One region of the Inediibacterium massiliense genome, then DNA from elsewhere that is predicted to be linked to it. Evidence: riboswitches for the same ligand, from Rfam matches in the RefSeq annotation. Region 1 holds a riboswitch; each other region holds the start of a gene.
The links. Region 1 has a riboswitch for cobalamin ahead of BN2409_RS10885 (class I SAM-dependent methyltransferase). Riboswitches for the same ligand answer to the same signal wherever they lie in the genome.

Region 1 (3,993 bases):
CAACTTGTTATGCGATTATGGTTGCTATGCTTACACAAAAGTATAAGTTTAATGAACTTTTAGAGTTTGCATTTAACAACGTAAGAGAAATAGTCATTGTATTTTTTATTTTGATGTTTGCTTATGGATTAGCAGAATCTTTTATGGCAACAGGAGTAGGAGCAGCTATTATCAATATTGCTTTAAATTTAGGGATCACAGCCAAGACAGTAGCTTTGGTTGGATTTTTGGTAACTTGTGTATTATCTATTGCAACAGGTACTTCATGGGGAACTTTTGCAGCTTGTGCTCCAGTATTTTTATGGCTCAATCATATTGTAGGAGGAGACCTTATTTTAACTGTATGTTCTATTGCAGGGGGAGCTTGTTTTGGAGACAATATTGGACTTATATCTGATACTACTGTATTAAGTTCAGGACTTCAAAAGGTTGAAGTGATTCATAGAATTAGACATCAAGGTGTTTGGTCAGGAATTTGTTTGATTATAACAGCTATAGTAATTTTTTTAGTAGGATCATCTATGGGACTTCCTGATACAGTAGGTAGTGCAACAGAGGCTATTAATTCTATTCCAAAAGAAGCATGGGATGCACTCAATGAAGCAAGACCGTCAGCAGTAACTTTATTAGATCAAGTAAAGACAGGTGTACCAATATTTATGGTCATTCCTCTTATTATAGTAATTGGAATGGCAATAAAGGGAATTCAAACAATGATTTGTTTAGGAGCTGGAATTATTTCTTCTTTGATTTTAGGATTTGTAGCAGGAACTGTAACAAGTATTGTAAGTTTTTTAGACCTTATTTATACAGGATTTTCAGGAGCTGGAAGTTGGTCTATTGTGATGATGATGTGGGTAGCATCTTTTGGTGGAATTATGAATAGTATGCATGCTTTTGAACCTTTGTCAAAAACTATTGTAAAAGGAGTAAAAAGTGTAAAACAACTTATGTTTTGTAATTCTTTACTTTGTTTAATTGGAAATGCAGCTTTTGGAGATGAAACGGCAGAAATTGTTACCATCAGTCCTATTATCAAGACCATTACAGATGAAAATGTAGAAGCAAGTGAAGAGGATATGTATACCTTAAGACTTAGAAATGCAACATTTGCAGATGCATTTGGTGTATATGGATCACAACTTATTCCATGGCATTGCTTTGTACTCTTTTATGTATCTATTGCAAAAGCAGTGTATCCACTTCATAATTTTGTACCAATTGATATCATTCAATACAATTTCATGGCATTTATCGCAGTAGGATCTATGCTACTTCTTACGATTACAGGATGGGATCGTTTTATTCCTCTATTTAAGCTTCCATCTGAACCAGATGTAAAACTAAAAAAAGATATTGTAGCAAAAGAAATATAGCTGAGGATTTTCCTCAGCTTTGTTTTTTAATAAATAGATATAGATACCTCTGTTACATAGTTTGAAGGATCATTTGTGAAAAAACTGTTAATGATTTGTGTTTCGTAGATAAATCCAGTAATAGCAAGCTTTTTTTCTCGAGCATAGGACAATAAAGTATTTCTTGTTTCATGTAGATTTTCATAAGATCCGTAGTGATAGGCGCATAAATAAAGTCCTTCTGGCTTGTATAAGCAACTTTTTGACTTATAAGGGTTGTCTAGTTTAATAGAAATTTTTTTGACTAAAAAATTTCTATTGGGATCTAAAGTTACAACCCATCCATAAGACCAGGGCATTTGTGTATAGCCTTTAAAATGATATTGTGCCAATTTAGAAAATGTTAAAGAAAAATCATTGGTATGATCATTAGGATCAATATCTAATGTGAAAAGATATTGATCTTTTATATACTTTTGATAAATTTTATGGGGATCATATAAAGTTTCTCCTTCTTTGATACGAGAAAGATTATGTTCTAAAGATTTTTTCATTGTTTTTAGTTTTTTAATTTCAGTACTTAATGTTTCAATTTGAGTGGTGAGCATTTGTTTTGTTGTTTCTAATGAATGATTACTTAATATAGTTTGAATATCATTTAATGAAAAACCACTGGCTTTTAAAGACAGTATTAAGTAAAATTTAGGGAATTGGTTTAAGGAATAATATCTATATTTTGTTTTTTCATTTACATAGGAAGGTTTAATTAGATTGATTTTATCATAAAAAATAAGTGTTTGTTTGGTGATATTAAATATTTTACATATTTGTCCAGATAAAAAATGAAAATTTGACATAATTCCTCCTTAAAATATTTGACTATATAGTAACAATATAGTTTATAATGAATAATGTCAAATGAAATTCATAAAGGTATATTTGTAGTAGACAATTTTATAGGATCATAAATTTTGATAGAGCAATCTATCTTCAGGGAATCAGGTGAAAATCCTGAACAGTCCCGCTGCCGTATAAGCTAGCTTATGCAGATGCCACTGGAAATACTGGGAAGGCGCATAAAGTGACAAAGCTTGAGTCGGAATACCTGGTTTATGATTTGTATAAAAGATTTTTTACGAGCGATGAAAAATCTTAGAGAGATAGTGTCTCTGATTTTTTGTACCCTTGTAAAAGGGTACTTTTTTATTTTATAAGGGCAGGAGATGGTGGAGGGGGTATACAAGAATTTTTAACATTGATAATGATACTAAATATTATTGTTAAGGTAAAAAGTAAGGATGGTAATATGAAGAAATATATTTATAATTACTGGGAAGAAGAAGCAGATTGGTATGATGAAACGCTTCCTTCAAATGTGAAATATGAGGATCTATTGAAAGGTTTGGCTAACTATATTTTTTCTTATATTCCAGATATTGAAAAAAAACAATCATTAAATATATTAGAGTTAGGCTGTGGAACAGGAAGGTTGTTGATAGAATTATCTAAAACTCATCACAACGTAATGGGAGTGGATATATCTTGGAATATGCTAAAAATAGCAAAAGATCATGGGAAAATTTTAAATGTTCCTATTGAAGTGTATCAGATGGATGTACATTCTATGCTATTTGAAGAGGATTCATTTGATTTATTAGTTGGAAGCAATGTTGTTTGGACTCTTGAAAATCCAGTCAAAGCCTATGAAGAATGGTATAGAGTACTAAAGCCTCAAGGAAAGTTAATAGTATTGGATGCAAATTGGAATTTATGGCGGTATAACCCGTTAGAAAGAAAGAAGTATCAACAATACCAAGAGTATCTAATCCATAAATATGGCAGAGGGACACATACATATAAAGACTTATTTTATGGAGAAGAAATTGATAAAAAAACATACTTAAGTGATAAGTATAGACCAGATTGGGATATAGATGTACTCAAAAGTATTGGTTTTCATAATATTCAAATTCAACATAGTGTTTCTGACATTATATGGGATTCAAAGACTATTGAATTAAATCATTTGACACCACCATTTATGATTTGTGCACAAAAATAATAAAATAGGAGGAATATATATGGATTTTGGAAAAAGAATTAAACAATATTGGGAAGGGGAAGCAGATATTTATAGTGTTTGTATAGAAGAGGAATTAGGAAACTTTCAAAGAGAGGCATGGAAAAAAATAGTATTAGAGTATGCACCCAAAAAACAATGTTTAGATATCCTTGATATCGGAACGGGCCCAGGATTTTTTCCTATTGTTCTTGGAGAGGAAGGACATCATGTAACAGGAATTGATATAACAGAAAATATGATTTCTTATGCAAGAAAAAATGTTGAGAGGGCTGGAAGTAAAGCAAATCTTTTAACAATGGATTGTCATAATTTAGAGTTTGAGGATGATACTTTTGATTTGATTGTGTGTAGAAATTTGACTTGGACATTAGATAATCCTATTCAAGCCTATGAAGAATGGCATAGAGTATTAAAACCTTCAGGAAGATTATTAATTTTTGATGCCAATTGGTACTTGCATTTATTTGATGAGAAGCTAAGAGAAAAATACGAAGAAAATGAAAAAAAACTTATTGAAAAATACGGAAGAAAAACACATAATCATAAAAACAATGT
Region 2 (3,993 bases), on a different contig from region 1:
ATACTCCATGTAACTTTCTTTTCTTTCATCTCTTCATGATCTTGATCAAATATTTTTGCACTCAATTGAATGATTTCATCTTTTTTAATTGTAACTTTATCTGTCACTTCTTTATTTTCTAAATATATTTTAATGCTAGAAGGATTTCTATCTTGTACGACTATCTCAATATTTTTTTGAACTGCAGAATTTCCTTCAAGCTCTGCTGTAATAGTTACTTTTCCTTTTTCTTTTGCTGTAACCACTCCATTTTCAACTGTTGCAATGTTTTCATCCGAGCTTATCCATTTTATTTGTTGTCCTGTTACCAATCTATTTTTATCATCTAAAACCTTGGCTTGAAGTTTTGTACTCTTTCCTTTGATGATTTCAGTTTTATCTGCTTTAATTTCAATTTGAGATGGTGTATCTCCTAATTCTATTTTTAAAGTATGATACATAGATTTCTTTTTATTTAAATCTGCTAAAGCTGCAAAAGCTGCTTCTGTTGAGTTTTTATCATAGCCTTTAAACGCTTTATCTTTCATATAAGTTCCATCGTCTCTCTGATATTCCATTAAACGATGCAGCATGTTTCCATTCTTTTTTACATAATCTCCTGCTAAAGGATTCTCTCCTACTGCAATTAATCCTTGTATAACTTTTCCTAATGTTTCTGGATCCGTTGAATATTTTCCAAATCCTCCAGAATCATTTTGATCTGATTTTATGTAATTGATACATCCCTTTAATAAATCAGAAACACCTGCATGATCTTTATGATTAGATAAAGCAATCATGGCTAAGACAGTCTGTTTTAAATCAGCACTCCACTTTCCCTTTATATAAGCTTGATCTCCTTCTACGATAAATTTACTTTTTAATATCTCTACTGCTTTTTCTACATTATATTCCCCACAAGCCATATCAAGAGCTAACATACAATATATATGGTGAACAATCTCTTCATCAAATTCTCCGGAATCTTTTTGCATTTTTATTAACGTATCTACATAATTGAGAGCTTTTCCATCACATTCAAAGTTTCTTGGATCTTGTCCACATGCGATAGCTTCCATAATTCCTTTGTAATTATTGTAAACATTTTTTTCGTCTAATGAATATGTTCTTATTTTTTTTTCTATGATTTTCATATCTTGATCTAGATTATTACTTGAATGATGATATGCCATAGCTGGTATATAATCTATAGAATTGTCTTTGTAATAATCTTTTAATTTTTCCAGTCCATCATCTATTACACTTTGATAATCTACTTCTACTTTTTCTTCCATAAGAGGCTGTATTTCAACTTTTTTTATCACCTCTTCTACTTCTTTTTGATCAATATTCTCTGTGTCAGTTTCTTTTTCATATACATTTTCTACTGTAGTTTTTTCTTTTTCATATACAGAATCTGCAACTGTTTCTTCTCCATAAACATACATCAGATTATCTAGACCTGGCATATATGAAAAAAGCATTGCCACTACTAACAGTATACTAATAGATTTTCTCATGACCTTCCTCCTTTTTATTATAATTTTTTAAATCATTTTTCTCCTTTCATAAGCATAAATAAAATCAATAGGAAAGTCCCAACTTTAATATTGTTAGGACTTTTATATAAATGTTCTTTTTATAATTATGGTACCTGTTCATATAACAAACTTGTCGAAAATTTGTCTACTAAAGGGTGAAAAAAGGGTGAGTTTAAAGAAGAAACCAAAAGAACATTTATAATTTCCTATATATTATAAAAAAACCTTGACTTCCTAATGAAAGTCAAGGTTTTTTATACATAAGCATGATGCATGTATATCTACATACTCTTATTTTACCTTTACATACCACCTTTCCTCGGAAGGTTAATGCCTCATTTCTTAGGCAGGTCTCCTGACTTGTGGATCAATACTTTCCTTCACCTTCCCAGTTTCCCAGTGGTATACTAAAGGATTGTTCCCCACTTACAGTGGCCGGACCGCTTAGGATTTTCACCTAATTCCCTTTTCATCCTTGATATTTACATCAAAGAACCTAAAAAAATATTTAATTTAAATACTCTCTTACCATGATAGATTGTATCTTATATCCCATTTTTTTTCAATACAATATATTACATTTTTCTCAAAATTTTCTCGACATTTTTCGACCTTTATTTTTCTTCACTAGAAATGTATCCTATTTTTCTTTAAATTTCTCAATAGAAAAAAGCTAGCCTAAGCTAGCTTTTTTCATTATTGTATAGATTTGTATAGATTATAAAGCATCATGGCAGCTTGCGCTCTATTTGCATTTTCTTTTGGCATAAAAGTACCATCTGGCATTCCACTGATAATAGCTTCTTTTACACATAATGCTACATTTTCATTTGCCCAAGAAGCTATATTTGTTTTGTCACTAAATCTTTCTAATTCGTTTGTATTTGCTTTTTCTTTTCCTTTTTGTGTGAGTACCTTTCCAATGATGGTTGCCATTTCTTCTCTTGTAATTTTTCCATTTGGATCAAATATAGTTTCGCTTCTTCCACTTACGAGTCCATTTTTGTATGCAGTTTTAATGTATGGAGTATACCAAGCCATATCCTCTACATCTGTAAAGCCTACATTTATATTTTCTATGTTTAATCCAAGCATTTTTGTAATTAGGGTTGCAAATTCTGCTCTTGTGATAGATGCACCAGGGTCAAATACATCTTCACTTCTTCCACTGATAATTCCTTTATTAGCCATTTCTTCTATAGCTTTTGTTGCCCATTCATAACCATTTAAATCACTAAAAGTTACTTTTGCTTCTTCTTTTCCTACTTTCTGAGCAAAATATTTACTAAAATGAGTTGCTTCAAAAGTTACCATTTTGGTATTAGGATCATATATTCCACCCATATTTTCTATGGTACCATTATCTTTTAGGTAGAATACTTGTACTGTTTCTCCAGTTTTGACTTCTCCATTATATGGAAGTGATACTTTCATAGGTTCATTAAATTGATTTATTTTTTCTCCTTCTACCTTTGCATTTAAATCTACTACTACACATCCTTTTGGTACTTTATTTTTTTCAAGTGCTGTTAAATCATTTCGATCTATTGTTTTTGCACTTAAAGCTATTTCTTTTTGAACTAAAGTATTTGGTGTTACATTAAATACTGCATTTTCTGTTTGAATAGATACTTTTTCTACTTTATTTTCTTTTACTATTTTCATTATATTTGCTGAAAGTACTGCTTCTACTTCTTTTTGTTCTACTTTTGGTATTTGTATGATGACTTTGTTTTCAAGTGAAATACCTTCTATCCCATTTGATTTTAATTTTTCATTTATGATTTTTACAGTACTTGCTGTGTTTTTTGAAGCTTCTTGAATCATAGCTTCCTCTACTTTGACAACTGCCTTCTCTTTTTCTACTGTTATTCTTTCTTTTGTAACCTTTTTCATACTTACCTTTTCTACTGTATTTTGTGCAAGTTTTATGGTTTTTTCTATAACCTCTTTGCTATTTTCTTTTCCAATAGCCTTGATGACTTTTCCACTTGCATCCATGCACTCTCCTGCTAGTTTGATTACTTCTTTTGAATCATTAATAACAGAAACAAGCTTAATTGTATGATTCATATTTTGTGCTACCACTTGACTTAATTCTTTTTTATCATTTTCTTTAGATAATTTTTCTCCTGATTTTGCTAATCCATTCACTACCTTGATATTTTCTTTGAATACATCCTTTGCTCCTTCTTCCGTTTTTACTTTTTCTATTGCTTTTTCTATTATTTTTCCTATATCTTTTCCGTCTTTTATCATATTTTGTGCATCTTTTTCATTCTGAACCTTGTCAGCCTTTTTACTGAATTTATCTATTGCATCCTTTGTAGCTTTTACTGTATCCTTTTCATTTGTATTCGGATTATTAATGATATCATATTCTTTTTGATAATCTGGATTAGAAATAGTTCCCCCTCCTGAAATATTTTTTCCTGTAACAGTTACCTTTACTTTTTCTGTTCTAGATACAAGT
Region 3 (3,993 bases), on a different contig from region 1:
CTTTCATCCACTCATCCTTTTGAAAACCTCCCCACCAAGATAAAACATAAAAAAGAATGGAAAATCCAAAAATAGTGATGGTAAAAATCCATTTTTTATTTTCTATATATATAAATATAGCTAAAATGATAAGATACATGAAAAGTCCTATAAGTAAGAAAAGTGCTGTTTTTTCATTTGGTTTTTTCATTTCATCCACAACTGTATAAAGATTCATACTGTTTTGTATTCTTTCTTCCATAGAATCTTTTTTTACTATTTTTTCTATAAAAGTATCGTTTATATGAGAATATAAAGTCTTTTCAAAGGATTGAGCATCTTTTATATTCTTTATTGGAACTACAAAACCTTTTCCCACTTTAGTAGGTTCTTTTAAATTTGAAAAAATTCCTGTTAAAGTCTTATAAGAACGCTCTCCTGTTTCAATGAATAAAGTATTTCCACTTGAAATCCAATTTTTCAAAAGATTCTGTTGTTGATTTGTAAGATTTTTTGTATTGTAATTGTCAATTACAATCAATGAAATAGAATTTAAAATATCTTTATCATTTAATTTTTTATGTAAAGAAACAATTTGGGTATTTTGAAGAAGTACATCATCTTTATATTCTTTTAGATAATGGTTTGAAAAATCATCACTCAAAATACCTATAAACGCAGTTTCTGTAGGCAACACTTTAATATTTTTTGATTTTTCTTCTAGTATTTGTCCATTTTCTTCTATACTTGCTTGAATCTTTTCCTTTCCATTCCATATAGGAATAGAAAAGAAAAATTCTTTTTTACTATTTGGAGACAACTGAATAGGGTGATGATACACCCTATTCTCTGTTTGTATTTTTAAATTTCCATCTACATTTGTTTTACTTTCCACTTGTATTTTCACAGGCATCATGGTACCTATTTTCCCTTTTCCATCGAAGCCTGCATCTATTTTTATATCTATATTTCCCTCAGCTTTAGATGAAAAGGAAAATATCAACATCCACATCAAAAAAACACAAATACTTTTTTTCACACTTTCACTTCCTTTAGTTGATATAAGGTATATTTTCTACTCCCTTATTAGAAATAATAGCACTAAAATGCTTATCTAGACTTTGAGGTTTATTAATCATTACATTTACTGCATTTTTAACACTTTGATCATCTGTTCCTGTAACCATCCATATAGGACATGTGCTTCCTATTCCTGCTGCATAAGCATAAATGGCTCCTGCATGATCATAAGAAGTGATTGCTTTTCCTTTAAAATTTAATCCCTTTAATTTTCCTTTTTCAAATTTTACATAAGTTCCTAATAATTTATTTTTTGTATTGATATCTTTTACTACCTTACTATTTTTAGATAAATCATTCCATTTTCCAATCAATATATAATATTTTTTAGGCTTATTTAATTTGTTAGGATTATACGCTGCTAAATCAATTTTTTTGACTCCTTGTTTGAGTAAACTATTTTTTAAATTTTGTGCATCCTTTTCGTATCCCTTTGTATACATAATTACAGTTCCTGGATTTTTACCTCCAAACCCACTTTTAAAAGGCTGTGGATAAGAACCAACCACTGCAGGAGCAAACATAGTAGTACCCCAATCATGATAATCCCACCAAATTACATCTCCCGGTTGAGGTCTATATTCGGCTACTCCTATGGGAGCTAAAATTCCATTGACCCAATAAAACCAATCTATCTTTTGTCTATTTTTTCCTGTAAAGAAAGTAAACTTAGACTCTACTCCATTAATGGCATTTACAAAACCTCCACCATAAGCTGTTTGAATGTCTAAATTTCTAAAAAGTACCTCCATACCTACTTCATCTTTTACAAGTCCTACATTTTTAGAATACATTTTTTTATGTCCAAAATCTCTCGTAACTACTAAATCTACATGGTATGGACTACCTATATCCCCAGACGCTTTAAGATTTTGAGAATTTTGATTAGCTGGTCTTCCTTCTTTGTATTTGATCTCTCCTTGTACAGGTCCTTTATATCCTGTATAAGTTACTCCATTTATTACAACTGCATCTGACTTTTTTTTCCCCTTTAGGGCATCTGAAAAGTCTACAGATGAAGTAAATATCAATGCTGCAATAAGTACAAAAATAATACTTCTCAATTTTTTCATACTAAAACCTCCTTTAAATAATAAAAATCCTCTTCCAACTCAGAAGAGGATTTTTTAGAAATGAACATGTTGCATTTTTCACAATGAATACTTAATGATCAAAACAACATTTTAATTTTCTATATACCTTCTTTTCCTCTAAGTCGGAGGATCTGAAAATATGTAATAACAGGTCTTCTGGCTTTCGGGTCATATTCAAAGTAAACCTTCCCATCTTTCGACAGTGGCATTTTTTACTTTTCATCGCCGATTACAGCTACGACTATAGCAAGGGCATCTCACCCTTTTCCCTAAATTATTACATTTATATATATTTTTTTACCGTCGTTTTTATTATAACATGTATTGTAACCTTGTCAACTTCATCCATTACGTCCATATTTTCGTATAACCAATGATCAATTTTAATATATTGACAAACTATATTTTAGCAAGGTCATAAAATTCGCAAGCTCATGGCGCCAACGAAATCTTTTCATTTCATTCAAGATTTCCGTTGCTTAGAAATGAGGAACATTTATTGAGAATTTGTGAAAATATAGAATAAGTGAGAAAATAGTTAGCATTACACTGTTTGAGCATAGCGAGTTTGTAATGCCATTTTCGATCGTTTCTTTATATTTTCCAAATTTGAAAATTGGTTACGTTTTTTATGACTTTGCTACAAACTAAAGGGACGATTTTCATCGTCCCTCTTGTTTGTTCCATATGTCACTTTTTATTTTGCAGCTGCAACATCTTCTAATGTTTTTTGTACTGCAAATGGACCTCCTAATTTTTTAGCTGTACGGCCATTACGATCCATTATGAAATACAATAATTGATCATAAACCATATCTGCATCTTCACAAGCTTTCTTTGCAATATCCATATGTAATTTTGTCACATAACTCTTAGCAGCTTTTGGATCTTTTGCATAAAGCTCAATCATCTCTTTTTCTGCCTTTGCCATATCTGCATATAATTTTTCTTCATATGTTTTCCAATAATTTTTTACACCTTGTCCATAAAAACTTCTATTTTGTTCTGCCAAAGCACAAACTCTTTTGAATTTCCAGTATAAACCATCATAGTTTGGTGTTTCACCATCTACTTTGTAAGCAGCATAAGTATCTTGGATTCCACTAAAGCTTGGAAGGAATACAGAGTGTTCTGCATTACCAAGAGCAAGCCATTGTAGTGCAGAAATTTCAGCTGGATAATTGTCTTTTACTTGAATAACGTGTATTTGAGATTGACGTTCTACACCAATGACACGAAGGTCTTTGTTTTCTTTAAGAGAAGCATCATATTTTGTACCTTCATAACGATTGCGTAATACATCCATCACTTCTAGAGCAGAAACTTTTTTATCTGGATTGTAGAAAAATGGATAATATTCATCTGTTTTATATTCTCCTACACTAGATGGTGCCAATAAACGATGTCCCATCCATGTACGCATATTAGAATAATCTTCTCTTGGTTCACCAAAAGTTGCAGCAAGATGCACCTTACCATCGACTTTTTTTGTCCATCCATTTTTATCAGCAGTTGTAAATAAATCCTTATGGAACATTACATTCTCTATATCACTTGGATCTACTGTTTCAATCATGAATTGATTTCCAAAAACTGCAACTTTATCTGTTGGCATTTTTTGAGCAGCCCATAAATGTCCACTGTATACTTCAAATACCCAAGCCTCTTTTTGATCTGCAAGCATTACTATATTTCCTTCTTCTGAACCATAAGTTTCAACCATTTGTGCTAAAAGCTTTACTCCTTCTTTTGCAGTCTTAGTTGTTGCAGCTACGATTCCAGGAATAACAGCTTCACGTAAGCTTCCTTCCACATATGGGTCTACTGTCAAAACGTTTTC
Region 4 (3,993 bases), 240 kb from region 1:
GCGAATGCTTTTGCCATCATCACTCTTTGTTTTTCTCCTCCACTTAAATGGGTGATGGGAATATGTGCAAACTGTAATGTTTGTGTACTCTCCATACTTTCATACACAATATCTAAATCTTCTTTTTTAAAATTTTTCATTCTTTCTTTAAAAGGGGTTCTTCCCATCATAACTATTTCCATACAAGTAAATGGAAATTTTATTTGTACATTTTGAGAAATGATAGCTATCTTTTGGCTTAATTCCTTTATATCATAATCTTTAATGTTTTTTTCTAAAAGAAAAATTTCTCCTTTATATTGGTCGAAATAACCATTCATTACATTCAAAAGGGTAGTTTTTCCAGAACCGTTTGGTCCAACAATTGTAGTCATTTTTCCTTTTTCAATATGAAAATCAATACCTTTTAAAACTTGTTTATTGTCATAGGAAAAAGATAAATTATTTATCTGATACATAACTATTCCCCCTATCTTAGGGATTTATTTCTCGTCATAAATATGTAGATAAAAAATGGTCCTCCTAATAAAGTAGTCAATACTCCAACAGGAATTTCCACATTCATAAGAGTTCTTGCACCCGTGTCTGCTAAAAGTAACAATTCTCCACCTAAAAGTGCGGACAAAGGAATCAAAATCCTATTATCTGATCCTACTATAAATCTTAACATATGAGGAACAATAAGTCCTACGAAACCAATCACACCACTTACAGATACACACACAGCAGTAATCAAAGATCCACAAATCAAAAATATTTTTTGAATTTTTTGAGTATCAATTCCTAATGCTTTTGCTTCCTTTTCACCTAAACACAAAAGATTTAAATCCTCTGAAAAATATATACATACCATCATACAAAATATAATAATTGGAACACTAATGATCACATGTTCCCAGTTTCTTGCAGCCAAGCTTCCCATAAGCCAATTGACAATAGCTGAAACATTTTCCCCTGCCATGCTTTTCAAAAGCTTAATTCCTGCAGATAAAATAGAACTTACAATAATCCCTGCAATAATTAAGTTGGTAGTACTTAAATAACCTTTTACTTTCGCAATGCTCATGACAATTCCTAGTGTTAAAAATGCTCCTATAAAAGCAAATACAGTTACAGAAACATGAAAAGAGTCTACAAATAAATTTAGATAAATTGCCATAGTAGCTCCAAAGGCTGCTCCTGAGGAAACCCCCATTGTATAAGAATCAGCTAATGGATTCATCAAAAGAGATTGAAAAACAACTCCAGAAACTGCCAAACCACTTCCTACTATGATAGCAATTAAAGCTCTTGGAATTCTTATATTCCACACAATTACTTCATAAGATTGTTCAATGTTTGTATACAGTTGCATATTTCCTGTGATTTTTCCAATAATAATTTTAACTACATCCATAGGATCTATAGATGCTTTTCCTAGATTAATCGAAAATAGAAAAGTACAAAATAATAAAATAATAAAAACAATGGCTACAACTTTTTCTTTATAACGTTTTTTTTGTAATATATGTATAAATTTATTTTCCATTTTTCCTCCAATCTTTCAGTTTTTTATGCATACAAAAAAGAGCTTTTGGAAAAGCTCTCGGATATACATAAAAATGGAATAACCATTTTCAAGCATATTCCACTTTCCCTCCGAAAGATGGATATTATTAAATATTAGGCAGGTCTCCTGGCTTAGCTTCATTTTACTTCTTTTCCTTCCCGGATTGATTCCAGTGGACACTCAAAGTTTCATCTGCTTTACAGTAGCGGGGGCTGCAGTGGCTTTTACCACTTTCTCTTTTCATTCTTTTTAGAAACCTAATATTAATTTATTCAGTTTTGATCATCTAAATTATACAGAATCATTTATGTTGTGTCAATGCGATTTGTCTTTTTTAATTGATATAAAATGTCATAAATTTATAATCTTATATTGATTAATTAATTTGATTCTGTTAGAGTTATAGGAGAATTTTATTCAAAGAAATGGGGCGAAGTCTGTGGACCACATCATTTCAATAAAAGATGTAACCAAAAAATATGAAAATTTTATTGCTGTGAATCATCTGAATCTAGATATTGAAAAGGGTAGTTTTTTAGGACTTTTAGGACCTAATGGAGCAGGAAAAACTACTTTAATCAAAATGCTTGTAGGTTTACTCAAGCCAAATAGTGGGAACATATACATTAAAAATCAAAAAATGTCTAGATCTAATTCCTTTTTAAAAAACACCATTGGAATTGTACCTCAGCATATTAATTTAGATAAAGAACTTTCTGTCAAAGAGAACCTTATCTTTGCTGCTAAGCTTTATAAATTAAAAGGAAAAGTAAGAGAAGAGAAAATAGAAAATCTTTTAGAGTTTTCTGATCTTAAAAATATCCAAAATAAAGCAGCTAAACATTTATCTGGAGGTATGCAAAGAAAACTAATGATTACAAAAGCTTTAATCAATGATCCTGAAATCTTATTTTTAGACGAACCTACTGTAGGAATTGATTTAAATACAAGAAGAAAAATATGGGACATGCTAAAGGGTATGAAAGATATGGGAAAAACGATTCTTCTGACTACTCATTATATTGAAGAAGCGGAATGTCTTTGTGATAAAATTGCTTTAATGGATCAAGGAAAAATATTTTATTGTAATACAAGTGAAAATTTAAAAGGAAACTTGGGCACTTTTACTGTAGAACATTTTAATGATCATAATATTACAGAATATAATTATTTTGATTCTTTAGACGAAGCAAAATTATATGCACATTCTCTTTGTGATGAATACATATTAAGAAATACAAATTTAGAAGATGTCTTTTATAATTTTACAAATAGGAAGGTAATATAGATGGAAATTTTGACAATACTATGGAGAGAGTTTGTTTTTTTTAAAAAAAGAGCCTTTAAAATTACTTCAGCTGCTGTCATAACCCCTCTTTTGTATCTTCTTGCATTTGGGTGGGGATTAGGCTCTAATGTGTCTATAGAAGGATTTAGCTATCTACATTATATTATTCCTGGTGTGATTGCTATGTCTACTATGCATACAAGCTTTAATGCCGTATCTTTAAGAATATCTGTAGCAAGACTGCATGAAAAAAGCTTTGAATATTATATGACTGCTCCTGTAAATATGTGTTTGCTTACTTTAGGATATGTACTTTCAGGAGCATTAAGAGGAATGTATGCAGGATTGATTATTTTAATCGTATCTTATATGTTTGGTGCTTATATTCATATCTCTTTTTCATTTTTATTTATATGTTTTCTAAATAGTATGTTATTTGCAGCTTTTGGATATTTTGCAGCCATGATCATTAATACTCACTATGATATGAATAGATTTACAAGTTTTATTATTACTCCTATGACTTTTTTATGTGGTACTTTCTTTTCTTTACAAAAAATGCCTCATATCATTAGAGGTTTTATTAATCTTCTTCCTCTTACCCATGCTATATCAGGTCTTAGAAATATAGCATTAAAAGGAGAGAGTAGTTTATTTTCTATCATGATTTTATCTTTATATTTTATAGTGTTTTACGCCTTAGGTGTTTATACAAGTTACAGAGAAATATAAAAAATTCGCATATTCCTTCGGAATTGCTCATGGCGCCAACGAAATTCTTTTATTTTATTCAGAATTTCCGTTGCTTAAAATTTGATGAAAATCTAACTTTCTAAAATTATCCACAATTTATTCATTTATATAATTTACTAAAGAATAAAAAGTCTTCTTTAGAAGATTTATAAGTCGACTTTTTTGAAATACATAACGAAAATTATAGACTGATCTATAAGCTTATTAAGTATATAATTTCCTATGTATTATAAATAATAGGAGGGGGGAAATGCAAATACTTAAATAGTATTTGCAAGCGATATGGCAAAATTTTATGGAATTGGTACAGGTCCTGGAGACAGCACATTAGTTACCATCAAAGCAGTAAAAACAATAGAAAAATTAGATCTTTTAGTTACACCAGAACCAAAAGAAGGAGGAG

Region 2: linked by a shared signal. The riboswitch ahead of BN2409_RS03460 (Ig-like domain-containing protein) and the one ahead of BN2409_RS10885 (class I SAM-dependent methyltransferase) in region 1 are both predicted to bind cobalamin.
Region 3: linked by a shared signal. The riboswitch ahead of BN2409_RS03355 (DUF4430 domain-containing protein) and the one ahead of BN2409_RS10885 (class I SAM-dependent methyltransferase) in region 1 are both predicted to bind cobalamin.
Region 4: linked by a shared signal. The riboswitch ahead of BN2409_RS09795 (FecCD family ABC transporter permease) and the one ahead of BN2409_RS10885 (class I SAM-dependent methyltransferase) in region 1 are both predicted to bind cobalamin.

Annotation. Positions count from the first base shown of each region.
Region 1 is NZ_LN876587.1:496,816-500,808, forward strand. It holds gene BN2409_RS10875 (Na+/H+ antiporter NhaC family protein) at 1-1,376, shown strand, start outside; gene BN2409_RS10880 (MerR family transcriptional regulator) at 1,403-2,212, opposite strand; cobalamin riboswitch at 2,306-2,482, shown strand; gene BN2409_RS10885 (class I SAM-dependent methyltransferase) at 2,662-3,417, shown strand; gene BN2409_RS10890 (class I SAM-dependent methyltransferase) at 3,437-3,993, shown strand, end outside.
Region 2 is NZ_LN876585.1:138,876-142,868, reverse strand. It holds gene BN2409_RS03460 (Ig-like domain-containing protein) at 1-1,499, opposite strand, end outside; cobalamin riboswitch at 1,849-2,035, opposite strand; gene BN2409_RS03455 (S-layer homology domain-containing protein) at 2,217-3,993, opposite strand, start outside.
Region 3 is NZ_LN876585.1:90,559-94,551, reverse strand. It holds gene BN2409_RS03360 (hypothetical protein) at 1-1,018, opposite strand, end outside; gene BN2409_RS03355 (DUF4430 domain-containing protein) at 1,032-2,132, opposite strand; cobalamin riboswitch at 2,283-2,447, opposite strand; gene BN2409_RS03350 (C69 family dipeptidase) at 2,851-3,993, opposite strand, start outside.
Region 4 is NZ_LN876587.1:257,359-261,351, reverse strand. It holds gene BN2409_RS09800 (ABC transporter ATP-binding protein) at 1-458, opposite strand, end outside; gene BN2409_RS09795 (FecCD family ABC transporter permease) at 470-1,528, opposite strand; cobalamin riboswitch at 1,649-1,825, opposite strand; gene BN2409_RS09790 (ABC transporter ATP-binding protein) at 1,989-2,837, shown strand; gene BN2409_RS09785 (ABC transporter permease) at 2,838-3,569, shown strand; gene BN2409_RS09780 (cobalt-factor II C(20)-methyltransferase) at 3,873-3,993, shown strand, end outside.